2 linked regions of the Labrenzia sp. PHM005 genome follow. The protein of the gene in region 2 interacts with the protein of the main gene of each other region in a pairwise test. Links are inferred from orthologs where the notes say so. Each region holds a gene or a part of one and is shown on either strand. Other genes may lie near its edges. The genes, in order: FJ695_RS20395 and FJ695_RS01735.

The links.
Region 1: the proteins of FJ695_RS01735 (region 2) and FJ695_RS20395 interact in binary tests that used the Escherichia coli proteins (3 or more experiments, as listed by UniProt). The link is inferred for Labrenzia sp. PHM005 from one-to-one orthologs.

Annotation. Positions count from the first base shown.
Region 1 is NZ_CP041191.1:4,512,030-4,520,811, reverse strand. The notes cover bases 3,702-6,669. They hold FJ695_RS20395 (ABC-F family ATP-binding cassette domain-containing protein), read right to left. Parts: upstream 6,145-6,669; coding sequence 4,258-6,144; downstream 3,702-4,257. Other genes in these bases: FJ695_RS20390 (alpha/beta fold hydrolase), read right to left, coding at 6,257-6,669; FJ695_RS20400 (HAD family hydrolase), read right to left, coding at 3,702-3,912. In the rest of the region: FJ695_RS20420 (leucyl aminopeptidase), read left to right, coding at 1-904; FJ695_RS20415 (DNA polymerase III subunit chi), read left to right, coding at 1,373-1,825; FJ695_RS20410 (bifunctional 2-polyprenyl-6-hydroxyphenol methylase/3-demethylubiquinol 3-O-methyltransferase UbiG), read left to right, coding at 1,822-2,532; FJ695_RS20405 (rhodanese-like domain-containing protein), read left to right, coding at 2,541-2,936; more of FJ695_RS20400, read right to left, coding at 3,205-3,701; more of FJ695_RS20390, read right to left, coding at 6,670-7,327; FJ695_RS20385 (AraC family transcriptional regulator), read left to right, coding at 7,594-8,490; FJ695_RS20380 (DUF4344 domain-containing metallopeptidase), read right to left, coding at 8,487-8,782. UniProt on the Escherichia coli protein: Genetic data indicate it may be involved in ribosome assembly or function.
Region 2 is NZ_CP041191.1:334,764-344,123, reverse strand. Bases 1,271-4,816 are described here. They hold FJ695_RS01735 (2-oxoglutarate dehydrogenase E1 component), read left to right. Parts: upstream 1,271-1,628; coding sequence 1,629-4,616; downstream 4,617-4,816. Other genes in these bases: odhB (2-oxoglutarate dehydrogenase complex dihydrolipoyllysine-residue succinyltransferase), read left to right, coding at 4,681-4,816; sucD (succinate--CoA ligase subunit alpha), read left to right, coding at 1,271-1,407. Also shown: sucC (ADP-forming succinate--CoA ligase subunit beta), read left to right, coding at 1-498; more of sucD, read left to right, coding at 499-1,270; more of odhB, read left to right, coding at 4,817-6,189; FJ695_RS01725 (LysE family translocator), read left to right, coding at 6,229-6,843; FJ695_RS01720 (SDR family oxidoreductase), read left to right, coding at 6,847-7,605; lpdA (dihydrolipoyl dehydrogenase), read left to right, coding at 7,657-9,060; FJ695_RS01710 (NADH:flavin oxidoreductase/NADH oxidase family protein), read right to left, coding at 9,140-9,360. UniProt on the Escherichia coli protein: E1 component of the 2-oxoglutarate dehydrogenase (OGDH) complex which catalyzes the decarboxylation of 2-oxoglutarate, the first step in the conversion of 2-oxoglutarate to succinyl-CoA and CO(2).

The sequences.
Region 1 (8,782 bases), 4.2 Mb from region 2 along the record:
GGTCGAATTTGCCGCCAAGGCGTCCGCGCTGGAAAAGCTTGGTGTTGAGGTGGAGATCCTCGGCGAAAAGGAAATGAAGAAGCTGAAAATGGCCGCGCTTCTTGGGGTTGCTCAAGGCTCCGTGCGCCCGCCGCGCCTGGTTGTCATGCGTTGGAACGGCGGCAAGAAGGCGGACGCGCCTGTTGCTCTCGTCGGCAAAGGTGTTGTGTTCGATACAGGCGGTATTTCGATCAAGCCGGCCGGCGGCATGGAAGAAATGAAAGGCGATATGGGCGGGGCAGCGGCTGTTACTGGCGCCATGCACGCAATTGCCGCCCGCAAAGCCAAGGCCAATGTGATTGGCGTCATTGGCCTTGTTGAAAACATGCCGGACGGCAATGCGCAACGCCCGGGTGACATCGTGACGGCCATGTCCGGAACAACCATCGAAATCCTGAATACCGATGCTGAAGGCCGGCTCGTTCTGGCCGATGCCATGTGGTACACGCAAGACAAATACAAGCCGTCGATCATGATCGACTTGGCAACACTCACCGGTGCTGTGTTAGTGGCTCTCGGTAATCTGAACGCCGGGCTCTTCTCCAACAACGATGATCTGGCGGATAAATTGCTGGCGTCAGCCAAGGCCAGCGGCGAGCCGCTATGGCGCCTGCCGCTTTCCAAGGACTACGACAAGATCATCGACACACCGAATGCGGATGTGAAAAACACCGGCGGCCGGTGGGCGGGATCCATCACAGCCGCCCAGTTCCTGCAACGTTTTGCCAACGATGTGCCGTGGGCGCATCTGGATATCGCCGGTACCGCCTTTGGTGCGCCGAAGGACGACATCTGTCAGAGCTGGGCCTCTGGTTATGGCGTCCGGCTGCTTAATCAGCTGGTGGCCGACCATTACGAGAAGTGATGTTTGGCCGGGACAATTCGGCAAAGAAAAACCCGCCAAAACGGCGGGTTTTTCAAATGAACAGTAAGTCCGGAAGCTTTTAGCAGGTCTTATAGGCCTGACAGGCGGTCGCCGGTTCAACCAGAAAACCCATGCCGATGGTGGCGCCGGCAACACCTGCCACCAAAGCGCAAAACACAAATACTCGTGCAAGCATACAAAATCCCCAAGTTGGCCAGGTCGGGAAGCCGCTCCCCAGCCGCAACGCATGATCAACAATGATCGTCCCCGGATCGAAAGAGTAAGGGGTCGATATTTTCGGAAGGTTAATGCAACGAGTCGGCTATGGTGTCCACGGCTGGTTTTCCCCAAGGTGAATTTGTTCACTGCCCTGTGGCCGTGCTGCATCACTATAGCAAACCCGCAATGATAGATCTTGAGGCTGGGCCTGCATCTCAAAACCTTGAAGCAAATGACCGTTGAAACCAAATGACTGTTGAAGTTGTCTTTTACCATCTCCTGCACAAGCCGCTGGAGCTCGCCTTGCCGGAATTGTTGCAAAAATGCCTGGACCGGGATTGGAAAGTGGTCGTGCAGACCGGGAGCCAAGAGCGCTGCAATGCGCTGGACGCGCATCTGTGGACTTATCGGGATGACAGTTTTCTGCCGCATGGCACCAAGGCAGATGGATACGCCGAACAGCAGCCGATCTATCTGACCAATGAAAAAGACAATCCGAATGCGGCCGATGTCCGGTTTCTGGTCGACCGGGCCGCACCGCCAGCGCTCAATGATTACAAGCGGGCGATCTATATGTTCGACGGCAACGACCAGAACGCAGTCGAAGAAGCGCGGGTCCGCTGGAAAGAAGCCAAGGCGGACGGGTTTCAAATTGCCTATTGGCAACAGACCGAGGCTGGTGGATGGGAGCGCAAGGCATGAGCAATGAGACTGTCCATTCAGATCGGGAGTTCATGGCGCGCCGGGACGCAGCACGTGAGCGCATCGATGAGCTGACCGGTGCCAAGGGCGGCAACACCGACGACCGGCTTGCCTGGTTTCACACGGTTTATAAGGAAGCGGGCGGTGATCCCGCTGCCATTCCCTGGGCCGACCTTGCGCCCAAAGACGCCATTGTCGAGTGGCTGGCAAAGAATCCCGGTGAGGGCAGACGGGCCATCGATATCGGCTGTGGTCTTGGCGACAACGCCGAGGCCCTGGCCGCCGCCGGATACAGGACCGAGGCCTTTGACCTGTCGGAAGACGCGATCACCTGGGCCAAAAAACGGTTTCCGGACAGCTCCGTTTCCTACCTCGCTGCGGATCTCTTCAACCTTCCGGGCGAATGGCAAGGCGCCTTCGATCTGGTCCAAGAGTGTTACACCATTCAAGCGCTGGATGGAGATCTCAGAGCGAAGGCGATTGAAGTGATTTCCGGACTGGTGGCTCCAGGCGGCATGCTGCTGATGATCAACCGCAGCCAGAATGAGGACGGCGATGCCAAAGGTCCGCCTTGGCCAATGAAGCCATCGGAATGGCGTCGGTTTGAGGACTATGGCCTGAAACTCATCCACGAAGAATTTTACGACATCGAACGCCCCGGCCGGGTCATCCCGCATGTCAGGGCGGAGTTTTTCAAAGAGGTTTAAAAAACAGCATGGCGACCAAACTCAAAATCTCATCCAAAGAACTGGTGGCGCAAGCGCGGTCTCAGATTGAGGAGATTGATGCCAAAGACGCCATTGCATTGGTGGAAGACCCAAGGGTTCAGTTTGTCGACCTTCGTGATATCCGCGAGCGCAAACACTCTGGCTATATTCCCGGCAGTTTCCATTGTCCACGCGGCATGACGGAATTCTGGATCGATCCGGAAAGCCCTTATTTCAAAGAGGTTTTTGGCGAAGACAAGAAGTTCGTCTTTCACTGTGCCGCCGGCTGGCGCTCTGCGCTGACTGTTGCGACCCTTAAGTCCATGGGGTTTGAGGCCGCTCACATCACCGATGGGTTTGCTGACTGGGTGAAACAGGGCGGTCCGATCGAAAAGGACGACTGAGCTAAAGCGAACTTGTTATCTTCCGCGCCGGAGACTTGGTCTCTCGGCGAATGAGGTTGGGCACGAGGTGGCAAAAACCTTCTGAGGTCATCCCCGTTTTATGCGGGGATCCAATCCACAGCTCTGCGCCTACCGATTTTTTTATCCGGATAAAGAGTTGCCACTGGGTTTGTACTCGCTCCCACGGGCACATGAGCTAATGGATCCCCGAATGAATCGGGGATGACCGCAGAGAATGTGGCACGGACTTTTCAAAAAACGCAGTCCCTCAGGCAGCGAGCGCGGCCAACAGGTCCGGCACTTGGCCGATGTGATCGATCTGGAAAAACCTGTCCGTGGTTTTCGGCGTGTCCGCTTCTTCGAGCGCCCGGGTCCGGCTGAACGGCACATGCGTGCCGTATGACCCAGCTTCAAGTGCCGGCAGAACATCCGATTTCAACGAATTGCCGATCATCATGGCTTCCTGGGCACCTGTCCCATGGCGGCGGAACAGGGTTTCGTAAGTTTCCGGCGTCTTTTCCGAAACAATCTCAATGGCATCGAAATACCGGTCCAGTCCGGAACCAACGGCCTTGCGTTCCTGATCAAAGAGATCGCCCTTGGTGATCATGACGATTTTATAGTCATTTTGTTTGACCGTTTTCAGCGTCTCGATGACGTGGGGCAGGGGGGCTGCCGGTTCAGCCAATATCTCCCGGCCTGCGTCCAGGATTTGCGAAATAACATCAGCTGGCACCTGGCGGTCGGTCACCTCAATGGCGGTCTCGATCATCGACAGGGTAAAACTCTTGATGCCGTAGCCGTAGTGCAGAATGTTGCGTTTTTCCGCTTCCAAAAGATGCTCTTTCAGACCCGCGGCATCCGTGTACTCCGCCAAGAGCTCTGCAAAACGCTCTTCGGTCAGGCGGAACAAATGCTCGTTGTGCCAAAGCGTGTCGTCGGCATCAAAACCAAGTGTGGTGATCTTTGTAGTCACAGTCGTCCCGTATCGCCCTGAAACACCGCGTCGTCGCGGTCTATCCCTGAAGGTGTCAGAAGACTACTTCGGCAGAGTCAAAATCAGGTGTGCCTGTGAAGTGGCATTTGACGGGATTTGGTAAGGAAGTGTTAGGGATGACACGAAGAGCCGAAATTCGATAGCGAAACTTCCCGCTACGTGTCACCCCGGACTTGATCCGGGGTCCAATCTACAGAGCGTCATCGGCCAGAAGCTTGCGAGCCTATCTGTCGCCCGTCTATTTCGTACCTTTTCCAAACGGCTCTGCAAACGCGTAGACCCCGGATCAAGTCCGGGGTGACACCAGTTGAGAATTTGAAGACCTCACCCCGCCTCTTCAAACTCTGCCGAGAGTTCCAGCCAGTCTTCTTCCGTTTTGACCAGCTTTTTCTCGCAAAAGGCGCGTTCCTTGGCGAATTTGGTGGCGCGGTCAGGGTCGGTTTGGAAAAACTCCGGATCGGCCAGCATGTCGTCGATCTTGGCGATCTTTTCCTGAAGACGCGCCATTTCCTTTTCCGCTGCGTCGATCTTCTGTTTCAGCGGTTTCAGCTGGCTGCGCTTTTGGGCCGCTTCCCGGCGTTTTTCCTGGGAGGAAGCCGCTTCGGTTTCCGCTGCTGTAGCTTTGTCGCGCGCTTTCCGGGCCGCTTCCGGGCCTTGTAGGATCAACCGCTTGTAATCTTCCATATCGCCGTCATACGGCTCGACCTTGCCACCAGCCACAAGCCACAGACGATCGGCGCAGGCCTCCACCAGGTGGCGATCGTGGCTGATCAGGACAACAGCGCCTTGATATTCGTTCAGCGCCATCACCAGCGCTTCGCGGCTGTCGATATCCAGGTGGTTGGTCGGCTCATCGAGGATCAGAAGATGCGGGCCGTCAAAGGTTGCCAGACCAAGCAAAAGTCGCGCTTTTTCGCCGCCAGAAAGATCCTTGGCCGGCGTTTCCTGGCGGTCTGTCGGCAGACCAAAACGGGCAACGCGGGCGCGGACCTTGGCCTCCGGGGCATCGGGCATCAGCGCTCGGACATGAGAGACGGCGCTTTCCGCAGGCCGAAGTTCATCAAGCTGGTGCTGGGCAAAAAACGCGATCTTCAGTTTCGACGCCTTGGTGATGTCGCCGTCCATGGCCGCCAAGCGGTTGGAAATCAGCTTGGCGAAGGTCGACTTGCCGTTGCCGTTGGCCCCGAGCAAAGCAATCCGGTCGTCGGTGTCGATGTTGAGTGTCAGACGCGACAGGATTTTGGTGTCGCCATAACCCGTCGACACGCCCTCCAGCTTGATGATCGGCGGGGCGAGACGGCCGTCCGGATCCGGGAAGTGGATTGGTTTGGAGCTTTCTTCGGTGAGCGCTGCGATCGGCTCCATCTTCTCCAGCATTTTCAGCCGGGCCTGCGCTTGACGGGCTTTGGAGGCTTTATAGCGGAAGCGGTCGACGAATGCCTGCATGTGTTTGCGTTGCGCGTCCTGCTTCTCCTTGGCCTTTTCAGCCAGGATCATGGCTTCGCGCCGCTGCCGGTCGAAACTGTCATAACCGCCGGAGTAATAGGTCATCTTGCCCCGGTCGAGATGCACAATGCTGTCGACTGCCTTGTTCAAAAGGTCCCGGTCGTGGGAGATCAGAAGGACCTGGTGCGGATAACGCGCAACATAGTTCTCCAGCCAGAGCGTGCCTTCCAGGTCGAGATAGTTGGTCGGCTCGTCCAGCAGCAGGAGATCGGGTTCGGAAAAGAGCACGGCTGCGAGCGCGACGCGCATCCGCCAGCCGCCAGAGAAAGCCGAACAGGGCCGTTGCTGAGCCGCGGCATCAAATCCGAGACCGGACAGAATGGCACCAGCACGCGCTTCGGCCGTATGCGCACCAATATCCGCGAGGCGGGTGTGGATCTCGGCGATTTTGTCCGGATCGGTCTCTGTTTCAGCATCGGCCAGAAGTCTGGTGCGCTCGGTGTCGGCGGCCAGAACCACCTCCATCAGTGTGTCTTCCGTGCCCGGCGCTTCCTGAGCCACCTGGCCGATGCGCGCGCGCTTGGGGATCTGCACCGAGCCCGTTTCCGACGATAGATCGCCGGTGATGATCTTGAACAAAGTCGATTTGCCCGCGCCATTGCGGCCGACAAGGCCGGTCTTGGCCTTGGCCGGCAGGGTTACACTGGCTTTGTCGATCAGGAGACGGTCCCCGATCCGGTAGGATAATTCCGATATCTGCAACATGGGGCGGATCAATGGCCGAGCTTTTCATAACTTTCAAGACCAAAGCACTGCTGGTGTGTTTTCAGGTCTCACCTGTGGCAAAGCTGCAAGGCCTTGCCACAGGTTATATCTGTTAGTTCTCCAAAAACGACAGGATCTCATTCAAGATCAATCTGTGTTGCGCTTCCCGTTTGTCCGTTCCTTTGAGGCAGACGATTTCATCGCCTGGCTCATGTTCTTTCAAGATGGCATAGCCCTCCGGTTTGCAGACGCCCATGAAGTCGAAGTGCCCTGCGCTTTCAAGCTCGATATGCTGTACCAGCTCAGTCGGGAGCGCCTTGGCAAGCGCGCGGGACTCCAAATCCTGGTCCAGCATATCGGCGCGTCCGGCGCCAAGAACGAGAACCGGGATCGCCACCGATGAAAGGCTTGATCGCGACAGAACCGGTGTGCCGCCCAGGTCCAGGCTGATGATCTTTTGGAGGCGGCTGTCTCGAAGGATTTGTGACATTGCCCGCCGGTCTGCAGGCGTTTCGGCAACGGACCACCCCCGCAGGATGTCGCAAACAACTGGGATTCGGACATCGCCAAAGCAGCCCTCATCATAGAGAGTGGTGTCAAACCGGACCCCGCCTGCAAGCATGACCGTAAAGCCGCCAAGCGAATGGCCGGCAGCGTAAATCCTCTTCGGATCGATCCGGTCACTCCAGTCGCTGTTTCCCGTCAAAAAGCTGATCAGCCGTGTGAGGTCCTTTGGGCGCTCCCACAATTGGCGTGCGTGATCGGGATCCCGCAGGAAGGAACTGGTTCCAGGATGATTGACCATGGCAACAATGTAACCCCGGCGCGCCAGCGCCGACCCAAGCCAGGCTTGATTGAAGGTGTTGCCATACATGCCGTGCGAGACAATAAGCAGTGGAAAGCGTGCGTCCACCATCGGGGCGCCTGGATCTGCGGGGGCCATTTGCCAGACACGGCTTTTATCTGCTTGCGGCGAGCGCTCTGGCGTCGGGGTGGGGTACCAGATGTGTCCTGACAACGGGCGGTCTGTCCGGCTGTCGTCAATGACGAGTTCCTGAACTCCCGGCCCAAAATCCGCACCGCCGGGCTTTTCTGGTGATGAGGCAAAGGCGGCGTGAGCCAGGAATGTAAGGCTTGCGAACAGGGCAAGGGTAGGGCGCAAATAAGAAGCGGAAAGAGACATGAAAGCTCCAAAGTCGATCTACGGTCCCTTTGAGGTGTGGCCGGAAACGTCATGTTGACAAGCGCCGGACGCCCTGTGTCCTGTCCTCAAACGTGATAAAGGACAGCCGCCAAGGAATTTCTCCCACTAACCGGATCACCATGATCAGCATTCCCGTCTCTTTTTTGCTTGCAACGGTGTTTTTGCTGCTGTGGGTGTCCGTTCTTTTTAGCCGCTCCATTCCTAGGCGAGCGCGGTTTTGTTTTCTCGTGCTGCTGACAGTCCTTATGATCGAAGCGGTCCTTGTTGGTATGCGGTTCGCGTTCGGATTCGATCAGTTTGTGATCGTTCAAAGGACGCTGGCGATCTGGATTTCACCGCTCACATACCTAAGCTTTCTGGCACTATCCGAGCCGGCCGAACGTTTGCGGCGGCTGATGGTATTGCATGGCGCAATCGCACTGACAGCCTCCGGCGTGTTGCTGCTGCCTGTTCCGATCTTCACGCTGATTGATGGTGTTGTCGCTGTAAGTTTCGGCGTCTACACGGTTTTGCTGGTTCAGCATTGGCGGCGCGGCGCTGACGCCTTGTCGCAAATTCCGACAGGTGCGACGGGCCGCTGGAGCAGGATAGAAGCCGGCGCTGCTGGCGCGATGTTCGCAACGCTTGTGATTGATTGCGGCATTGCCCTCTTGTTTTTCTGGGCCGAGGTCGAAGCAGCGGCCCGGCTTCTGTCTCTGGCGACGCTTGCCGGATTGGCAGGCGCGGCAGGCTTGGTTCTTTGGATCGGACGGGCAGACCGAAAAGCATCTGATGAGAGGCAACAGGGCACTTCTTCGGAAGAGTTGGCAACAGTCGTGGCTGCAGCAAAGGCCATATTGGCTGATCAGGAGTTGTTCCGGGATGATACGCTCACCGCATCCAGATTGGCCCGACGGGTTGGCGTGCCCGACCGGGAGTTGTCCCGGGCGATCAATCTGGAAGCTGGGATGAGCGTGAGCCAGTTCGTCAACCAGTTCCGGTTGGAGGAAGCGGCAAGGCTGCTACGCGAAACAGATGATCCTGTCACTCACGTGCTCGAAGCTGCTGGTTTTTTAACCCGCTCGAACTTCTATAAGGAATTTCAAAAGCGGTATGAGCTTTCCCCGGGCGCTTACCGGAAGAAGCACCAAGCTGCGGCCTAGTCCGCGTTTGCGATTTCGTCCAAATAAAGTTCAGCAAAGGCACCGAGCAATTCATGGCACAGTGTGACAGAGCGATCGTTTGCATCCCAATAGGCGTTTGACCCGCCGCAGGACGTTGTCCGGAATGTGATCTGTTCCGGCAGCTTGAAGTATGTATCCAGGTCTTCGGCCACCTGTTCCAGGATCTCAGCTTCTTTCATAAACAAGACGACACTCTCAAGGCCTTCAGAAGCTGGTTCATGAGAAACCGTAACCTTGCCTCCTGGCTCGTCGCTGTCACTCGTGTGCGGAT
Region 2 (9,360 bases):
CGCCACGACGACATCATGGCTCTGCGCGATGAGACCGAAGAAGACGCCAAGGAAATCGAAGCGTCCAAATACGATCTCGCTTACGTTGCGCTCGACGGTGACATCGGCTGCATGGTCAACGGTGCCGGCCTTGCCATGGCAACCATGGACATCATCAAGCTTTACGGTGCCGAACCGGCCAACTTCCTCGACGTTGGTGGTGGTGCGACCAAGGAGAAGGTGACAGCTGCGTTCAAGATCATCACCTCTGATCCGAACGTCAAAGGCATCCTGGTCAACATCTTCGGCGGCATCATGCGCTGCGACATCATCGCAGAAGGTGTTTTGGCTGCTGTGACCGAAGTTGGTCTGCAGGTGCCGCTTGTTGTGCGCCTGGAAGGCACCAACGTCGAGCTCGGCAAGAAAATCATTTCCGACAGCGGAATGAATGTGATCGCCGCTGACGATCTTGACGACGCCGCCCAGAAAATCGTGAAAGCCGTTAAGGGGGGCGCGTAAATGTCGATCCTCGTCAATAAAGACACAAAAGTCATTGTTCAGGGTCTGACCGGCAAGACCGGTACGTTCCACACGGAACAGGCCCTGGAATACTACGGCACCAAAATGGTGGCCGGTGTTCATCCGAAGAAGGGTGGCGAAAAATGGTCTGCCGGTGTCGAAGGCGCTGCAGAACTGCCGATCTTTGCCTCTGTTGGTGAAGCCAAGGAAGCAACCGGTGCCGATGCATCCGTGATCTACGTGCCGCCGGCAGGCGCAGGCGCCGCGATCATCGAAGCGATCGATGCGGAAGTCCCGTTCATCGTCTGCATCACCGAGGGCATCCCGGTTGCCGACATGGTCAAAGTCAAGCGCCGGTTGGAAAAATCCAACTCCCGTCTGCTTGGTCCGAACTGCCCGGGCATCCTGACTCCTGAAGAATGCAAGATCGGCATCATGCCGGGCTCTATCTTCAAGAAGGGCTCCGTTGGTGTGGTTTCCCGTTCCGGCACGCTGACCTATGAAGCTGTGTTCCAGACATCCAACGCTGGTCTCGGCCAGACAACGGCTGTCGGCATCGGCGGCGACCCGGTCAAGGGCACTGAGTTCATCGACGTGTTGGAAATGTTCCTGGCCGATGATGAAACAGAATCCATCATCATGATCGGTGAAATCGGCGGGTCTGCTGAAGAAGAAGCCGCTCAGTTCATCAAGGACGAAGCCAAGAAGGGCCGCTCCAAGCCGATGGCTGGTTTCATCGCTGGCCGGACAGCACCTCCGGGCCGCACCATGGGTCACGCTGGCGCTGTGATTTCCGGCGGCAAAGGCGGCGCGGAAGACAAGATTGCAGCCATGGAAGCAGCTGGCATCAAAGTGTCACCGTCCCCGGCGAAGCTCGGCGAAACACTTCTCGAAGTGTTGAAGGGCTAATTCTTGCAAAAAAACTGCAGCAGGTAGCGGAAACTGTTTACGTTTCCTGCTGCATGGTCCAAAGGATAGGTTACGGCGCGGCAACGTGCCGCAATCTGGGGCTTTGCCCCCAAACTTTTCGAGGGACCGGTGATGTGCGCCGGTCTTTGTAGGGAACCGGCCGCGGGCCAGTTTTTGGCCCGCCAAAGAATAAGGGCGGAGAAGCCCTCCGCTGAGTGAACATGGCACGGCAGGAAGCGAACAACGTATTCGCACTGACGTCGTTGCTTTACGGCGCCAACGCAGCCTATATCGAAGACCTCTACGCAAGCTACAAGACTGATCCCCATTCGGTTGATCCGGAGTGGCAAGATTTCTTCGCGGCTTTCCAGGATGAAAAAGAAGCGGTCCTAAAAGAAGCCCGCGGCGCGCCCTGGAAGCGCAAGGATTGGCCGGTAGAGGCCAGCGGCGATCTCGTCAACGCGTTTGACGGCAACTGGGCGCCGATTGAAAAGCAGCTTGGCGAAAAGCTGAAGAAAAAAGCGGAAACGAACGGCGCACCGATATCGGAAACCGAGGTGCTCCAGGCGACCCGCGATTCTGTCCGCGCCCTGATGATGATCCGCGCATATCGTATGCGTGGTCACCTTCATGCAGATCTCGATCCGCTGGGTTTGGCCGGCAAGGGCGATCATGAAGAGCTGCATCCCTCTTCCTATGGCTTTGTCGAAGCCGATTGGGATCGTCGGATCTTCATCGATCATGTTCTCGGCTTGGAATACGCCACCATCCGCGAGATGCTGGACATCCTGAAGCGGACCTACTGCTCGACCCTCGGCGTTGAATTCATGCACATCTCCGACCCGGCGGCAAAAGCCTGGCTTCAGGAGCGCATTGAAGGCCCGGACAAGCAGGTTGCCTTTACCTCTGAAGGTAAAAAAGCAATCCTCAACAAGCTGGTTGAGGCTGAAGGCTTCGAAAAATTCCTTGATGTGAAATACACCGGCACCAAGCGCTTCGGCCTGGATGGCGGGGAAGCTCTGATCCCGGCGCTTGAACAGATCATCAAGCGCGGCGGCCAGATGGGGCTCAAAGACATCGTGCTAGGGATGGCCCACCGTGGCCGCTTGAACGTGCTGACTCAGGTGATGGGCAAACCACACCGCGCTGTCTTCCACGAATTCAAGGGCGGCTCTTATGCCCCGGACGATGTCGAAGGCTCCGGTGACGTTAAGTACCACCTCGGTGCATCCTCCGACCGCTCCTTTGACGGCAACGACGTCCACCTATCGCTGACGGCGAACCCGTCGCACCTGGAAATCGTCAATCCAGTCGTCCTCGGCAAGGCGCGCGCCAAGCAGGACCAACTTGCTGCTGCTGATAACGGCACATTTATCACGACGACCGAAGTTGACCGCACCACTGTGTTGCCGCTGCTGTTGCATGGCGATGCAGCCTTTGCCGGTCAGGGTGTTGTCGCTGAATGTTTCGGCCTGTCCGCACTGCGCGGCCATCGGACCGGCGGTTCGATCCATGTGATCATCAACAACCAGATCGGCTTCACCACCAATCCGCGTTTCTCGCGGTCCTCGCCTTATCCGTCTGATATGGCGAAGGTGATCGAAGCACCGATTTTCCACGTCAATGCAGATGATCCGGAAGCTGTGACCTTCGCCGCGAAGATCGCGATTGAATTCCGCCAGACTTTTGGCCGTCCGGTCGTCATCGACATGATCTGTTACCGCCGCTTCGGCCACAACGAAGGCGACGAGCCGGCGTTCACCCAGCCGATCATGTACCGCAAGATCCGCAAGCATCAGACCACTTTGCAGCTTTATTCCGATCGGCTGATCAAAGAAGGTGTGATGAACCAGGAAGATGTCGACCGGATGAAGGCCGATTGGCGCAAGCACCTCGATTCCGAATTTGATACGGGGCAGGCTTTCAAACCGAATAAGGCTGACTGGCTTGATGGCAAGTGGGCTGGTTTGAAACGGGCCGATGACGAGGAAGATCCGCGCCGCGGTAAAACCGGTTTGCCGATGGATGAGTTGAAAGATCTCGGCCGGGCATTGACCCGCATTCCGGATGATTTCAACGCTCACCGCACGATCGCGCGTTTCATGAACAATCGTGAACGCATGATTGAGACGGGTGAAGGCATCGACTGGGCAACCGCCGAAGCGATGGCTTTCGGTTCACTGTTGAAGGAAGGCCATCCGGTGCGCCTTTCCGGTCAGGACTGTGAGCGCGGCACGTTCTCCCAGCGCCATTCGGTGCTCTACGATCAGGAAAATGAAAGCCGTTACATTCCGCTGAACCACGTGGGTGAAAACCAGCAGCGTTATGAGGTCATCAACTCGATGCTCTCAGAAGAAGCGGTGCTTGGTTTTGAGTATGGCTATTCGCTGGCCGAGCCGACGGCTCTGACCATGTGGGAAGCCCAGTTCGGTGATTTCGCCAACGGTGCACAGGTCCTGTTCGACCAGTTCATTTCCTCCGGTGAGCGGAAATGGCTCAGAATGTCTGGTCTGGTCTGCCTTCTGCCGCACGGTTATGAAGGCCAAGGCCCGGAGCACTCGTCTGCGCGTCTGGAGCGGTATCTTCAGCTCTGTGCGGAAGACAACATGCAGGTGGCGAACTGTTCGACTCCGGCCAACTACTTCCACATCCTGCGCCGACAGTTGCGCCGCGATATTCGTAAACCGCTCATTCTGATGACGCCGAAATCGCTTCTGCGTCACAAGAAGGCTGTTTCGAAACTCGAGGAACTCGGACCGGACAGCTCATTCCACCGTCTGCTGTGGGATGATGCGGAATCCAATCCTGCGGCTGAAACCAAGCTGGTTTCCGACGACAAGATCAAGCGCGTCGTCATGTGCTCCGGCAAGGTCTACTACGATCTTTACGAAGAGCGCGAGAAGCGCGGCCTCAACGACATCTACCTGATGCGTGTTGAGCAGCTGTACCCGTTCCCGAAAAAGGCTCTGATGATGGAGCTGGCCCGTTTCCCGCATGCGGAGATGGTCTGGTGCCAGGAAGAGCCGAAGAACATGGGCAGCTGGTTCTTCGTCGAACCGTATATTGAGTGGGTTCTTGGACAAATCGATGCCAAGCACAAGCGTCCGCGCTACGCCGGACGGGCTGCCATGGCATCGACTGCAACTGGTCTGATGTCTGCGCATTTGGCCCAGATGCAGGCGTTCCTCGAAGAGGCACTCGGAAACTGATCACGGAAGGGGGCAGGGGCCCCCTCCATCGAAATTGGCCTGGGAAATTTAAGAGAAGGCAACCATGGCAACCGAAATTCGCGTCCCGACGCTTGGTGAATCCGTATCCGAGGCAACCATTGCTCAGTGGTTCAAGAAACCAGGCGATGCCATCAACCAGGATGAACCGCTGGTCGAACTGGAAACCGACAAGGTGACCGTTGAAGTTCCGGCACCGGCATCCGGAACATTGGAATCCATCGTGGTCAAGGAAGGCGACACTGTTGAAGTCGGCGCCCTGCTTGGTCAAATCGCAGAAGGCGCAGCCGCAGCCGCCCCGGCAGCGGCCGCACCAGCGAAAAAAGAAGAAGCTCCAGCGGCAAAGGCCACGCTGGTTGACGTTGTAACCCCAAGTGCGGGCGAGAGCGTCACCGAAGCTGAAGTCGGCGAGTGGAGTGTCAAGGTCGGCGACACCGTCAAGGCGGACGACACGCTGGTCGAACTGGAAACCGATAAGGCCGCCCAGGAAGTTCCGGCGCCGGTCGGCGGCACCGTTGTCGCGATTGCCGCTGAAACCGGTGCAACTGTTGAGCCGGGTGTTCTGCTCTGTCAGATCGATCCGTCTGGTGCAGGTGCCGCAGCGGCTCCTGCCGCAAGTGCTCCGGCTCCGACCGCTGCTCCGGCCGCGAGTGCAGGCACGTCCATGCCGCCGGCACCGTCCGCTGCAAAAATGATGGCTGAAAACAATCTTTCCGGCGATCAGGTTGCTGGCTCCGGCAAACGCGGTCAGGTTCTGAAAGGCGATGTCATCAACGCCATCGCCTCCGGTGCAACCGCAACGGCCGCTCCGGCGCCGACCCCGGTAGCCCGTGGTCCGGTCGCAGCGGAAGATGAAGTGCGTGAAGAGCGCGTGCGTATGACCAAGCTGCGTCAGACCATCGCGCGCCGCCTGAAGGATGCTCAGAACACAGCGGCCATGCTGACCACTTACAACGAAGTGGACATGGGCCCGGTCATGGAGCTGCGTAAGCAGTACAAGGACCTGTTTGAGAAGAAACATGGCGTCAAGCTCGGCTTCATGGGTTTCTTCACCAAAGCCGTGACCCACGCGCTGAAAGAAATCCCGGCAGTCAACGCCGAGATCGATGGTACGGACATCATCTACAAGAACTTCTGCCACGTCGGCGTTGCTGTTGGCACCGACAAGGGTCTGGTGGTTCCGGTAGTCCGCGACGCCGACCAGATGTCGATTGCTGAAGTTGAACAGGAAATCGGCAACCTGGGCCGCAAGGCGCGCGACGGCAAACTCGGCATGGCCGACATGACCGGCGGCACCTTCACCATCTCCAACGGTGGTGTTTACGGCTCGCTGATGTCCTCGCCGATCCTGAACGCACCGCAGTCTGGCATTCTGGGCATGCACAAGATCCAGGAACGCCCGATGGCCGTGAATGGTCAGGTTGTCATCCGCCCGATGATGTATCTGGCGCTGTCTTACGACCACCGCATCGTTGACGGCAAGGAAGCCGTGACCTTTTTGGTCCGCGTCAAGGAAAGCCTGGAAGACCCGCAGCGTCTGGTTCTGGATCTCTGATCCAGGCATTCCCCCTCCGACGCTCAGAGGAGCCGGAATATGAGTCTGGAGTTTTTGATCACCGCCCTGATCGTGGTGTTGGTCCCCGGAACCGGTGTGGTTTACACCGTGGCGGTTGGACTTGGAAAAGGCCGGCAGGCAGCAATCGCTGCTGCCTTCGGCTGCACTCTTGGAATAATTCCGGCGATTCTCGCCTCCGTTGTTGGACTGGCCGCGCTGATGCACACCAGCGCGCTGGTCTTCCAATTGGTGAAATACGCTGGTGTCGCTTATCTGCTCTATCTGGCGTGGCAGACGTTGAAAGACAGCGGACCGCTGGAATTGAAAGCGGATAAATCCGGCCGCAAGAGCATTCTGGCAACTGCGCGCACCGCGTTCCTGATCAACATCTTGAACCCGAAATTGACGGTGTTCTTTCTGGCGTTTCTGCCGCAATTTGTTGATCCGGTAGCGGCCAATCCAACGGTGGATATGCTGCTGCTCGGCGGTGTCTTTATGGCCATGACCTTCGCCGTCTTCGTCGTCTACGGCCTCTTCGCCGCGCTGGTCGGTGAGAAGGTGCTGAAGAGCGACAAGGTGATGTTGTGGATGCGCCGGACCATTGCGGCCACGTTTGCCGGCTTCGGCTTGCGCCTCGCTTTGGCGGAGCAATAACGGATGGCGGCGGGCATTGTCCTGGTCACCGGCGGCAGCCGCGGAATTGGCGCTGCGGCCTGTCTTGCAGCAGCAGATCTTGGCCACACGGTCGCGGTCAACTACGTGCACAACAAGGCGGCAGCTGATGCGGTCGTCACTGATATTGAAGCGCGTGGCGGATCGGCTTTTGCGATCCAAGGCGATGTGCAATCGGAAGCTGACGTTCTGGCGATTTTTTCCGCCTGCGATGATCAGGGCACGCTGGTCGGGTTGGTCAACAACGCCGGGGTGGTCGACAACCCGCAGCGGGTTGATGAAATGTCGCTCGACCGGTTGACACGGATGTTTGCGATCAACTTGATCGGATCGTTCCTATGTGCCCGCGAAGCGGTCAAACGCATGTCGACAAAACATGGCGGCACAGGCGGGGCAATCGTCAATCTCGGCTCTGCCGGCTCCAAGCTTGGTTCGCCGAAGCAATATGTCGACTATGCCGCCTCCAAGGGGGCGATTGACACGATGACTGTCGGATTGGCGCTGGAAGTTGCCGACGAGGGCATTCGTGTGAATGCGGTCCGGCCCGGCATCATCGATACGGAAATTCATGCCTCCGGCGGCCTGCCCGACCGGGTGGCACAACTGGAATCCAAACTTCCCATGAAACGCGCAGGCAGCGCCGGAGAGGTGGCCAAGGCCATCAAGTGGCTGCTGTCTGACGAAGCAAGTTACACAACCGGCGCGATCCTGGATGTTTCCGGCGGCCGCGCGATACTACCCTGATCCGCTTTGATATCGCGGAATAAGAACTGAAGAAGGCAAAGGCGACCCACAATGTCCCAATATGATCTTGTCGTCATCGGAACCGGCCCTGGTGGCTATGTCTGTGCGATCAAGGCGGCTCAGCTCGGTCTAAAGACCGCGGTTGTCGAAAAACGCGCAACTCTTGGCGGCACCTGCCTGAACATCGGCTGCATCCCGTCGAAGGCGCTCTTGCATGCCTCTGAAATGTTCGAAGAAGCCGGTCATGGTTTTGAAAAGCTGGGCATCAAGGTCTCCAAGCCGAAGCTCGACTTGCCGGAAATGATGAAACATCGTCAGGACGTGGTGGACGCCAATGTCAGCGGCATCTCCTTCCTGATGAAGAAAAACAAGATCGACGTTCATACCGGCACTGGCAAGATTCTGGGGCAGGGCAAGGTTGAAGTCACCGCCGAAGATGGCAAAGCCACTGTTCTCGACACCAAGAACATCGTCATTGCCACTGGTTCTGACGTCATGCCGCTGCCGGGCGTTGAGATCGACGAAAAGCAGGTCGTGTCGTCCACTGGTGCGTTGGAACTGGACAAGGTTCCGGGCAAACTGATCGTTGTTGGTGGTGGTGTTATAGGCCTGGAGCTGGGTTCCGTATGGAACCGTCTCGGCTCGGAGGTCACCGTTGTTGAATTCCTGCCGAAGATTCTTGGCCCGATGGACGGCGATGTCTCGAAGAACTTCAACCGGATGCTGAAAAAGCAAGGTATGAAATTCAAACTCTCCTCCAAAGTCACTGGCGTTGAGAAGAAAGGTAAGGGTCTCGCGGTTTCGATTGAACCGGCAGCTGGCGGCGATGCGGAAGTCCTTGAGGCTGACATCGTGCTGGTCGCAATCGGGCGGCGCCCCTACACCGAAGGCCTTGGCCTGGACACCGCTGGTGTTGCGCTCGATGACCGCGGCCGGGTTCAGATCGACACCCACTACAAGACCAATGTCGACGGCATTTATGCCATCGGCGATGTGGTTGTTGGTCCGATGCTCGCTCACAAGGCGGAAGATGAAGGGGTTGCCGTTGCCGAGATCCTGGCAGGTCAGGCTGGTCACGTGAATTACGATGTCATTCCGGGCGTTGTTTACACCCAGCCGGAAGTCGCCTCCGTCGGCAAGACCGAAGAAGAACTCAAAGGCGCTGGCATTGAATATAAGACCGGCAAGTTTAATTTCTCAGCCAACGGCCGGGCACGTGCGATGAACCACACCGATGGCTTCGCCAAAGTTCTTTCTGATGCCAAGACCGATCAGGTGCTCGGCGTTCACATCGTCGGCTTCGGCGCGGGCGAAATGATCCACGAAGCTGCTGTTCTGATGGAATTCGGCGGCTCAGCCGAAGACCTCGGCCGCACCTGCCACGCCCACCCGACCATGTCGGAAGCCGTCAAGGAAGCAGCCATGGGCGCCTTCGCCAAGCCAATCCATTCATAAAAATTCTGGCAGCTACAGAATTGGAAAAGCCCGGGGTCATCCCGGGCTTTTTTGTAAGCCATAAAATCGTATCTAGAGGTTACGTGGTCGTGGGTCTCCCAAAATGCTGCTGCCAGATTTTTGCGCGTTGCTGGTCACGAGCCTCGTAGGCCTGAATGATCTTGTCCGGATCGGTATCAAACGCGCCCTCACGGTCTTCGCCGATCTCGGTCAGCCGCAGTGTATAACATGCGGTGACGCCACCTTCAGGAGGATTGGTAAATCGCGGAAATTCTGGCTCCGAGCACTCTCCGGTCAGCC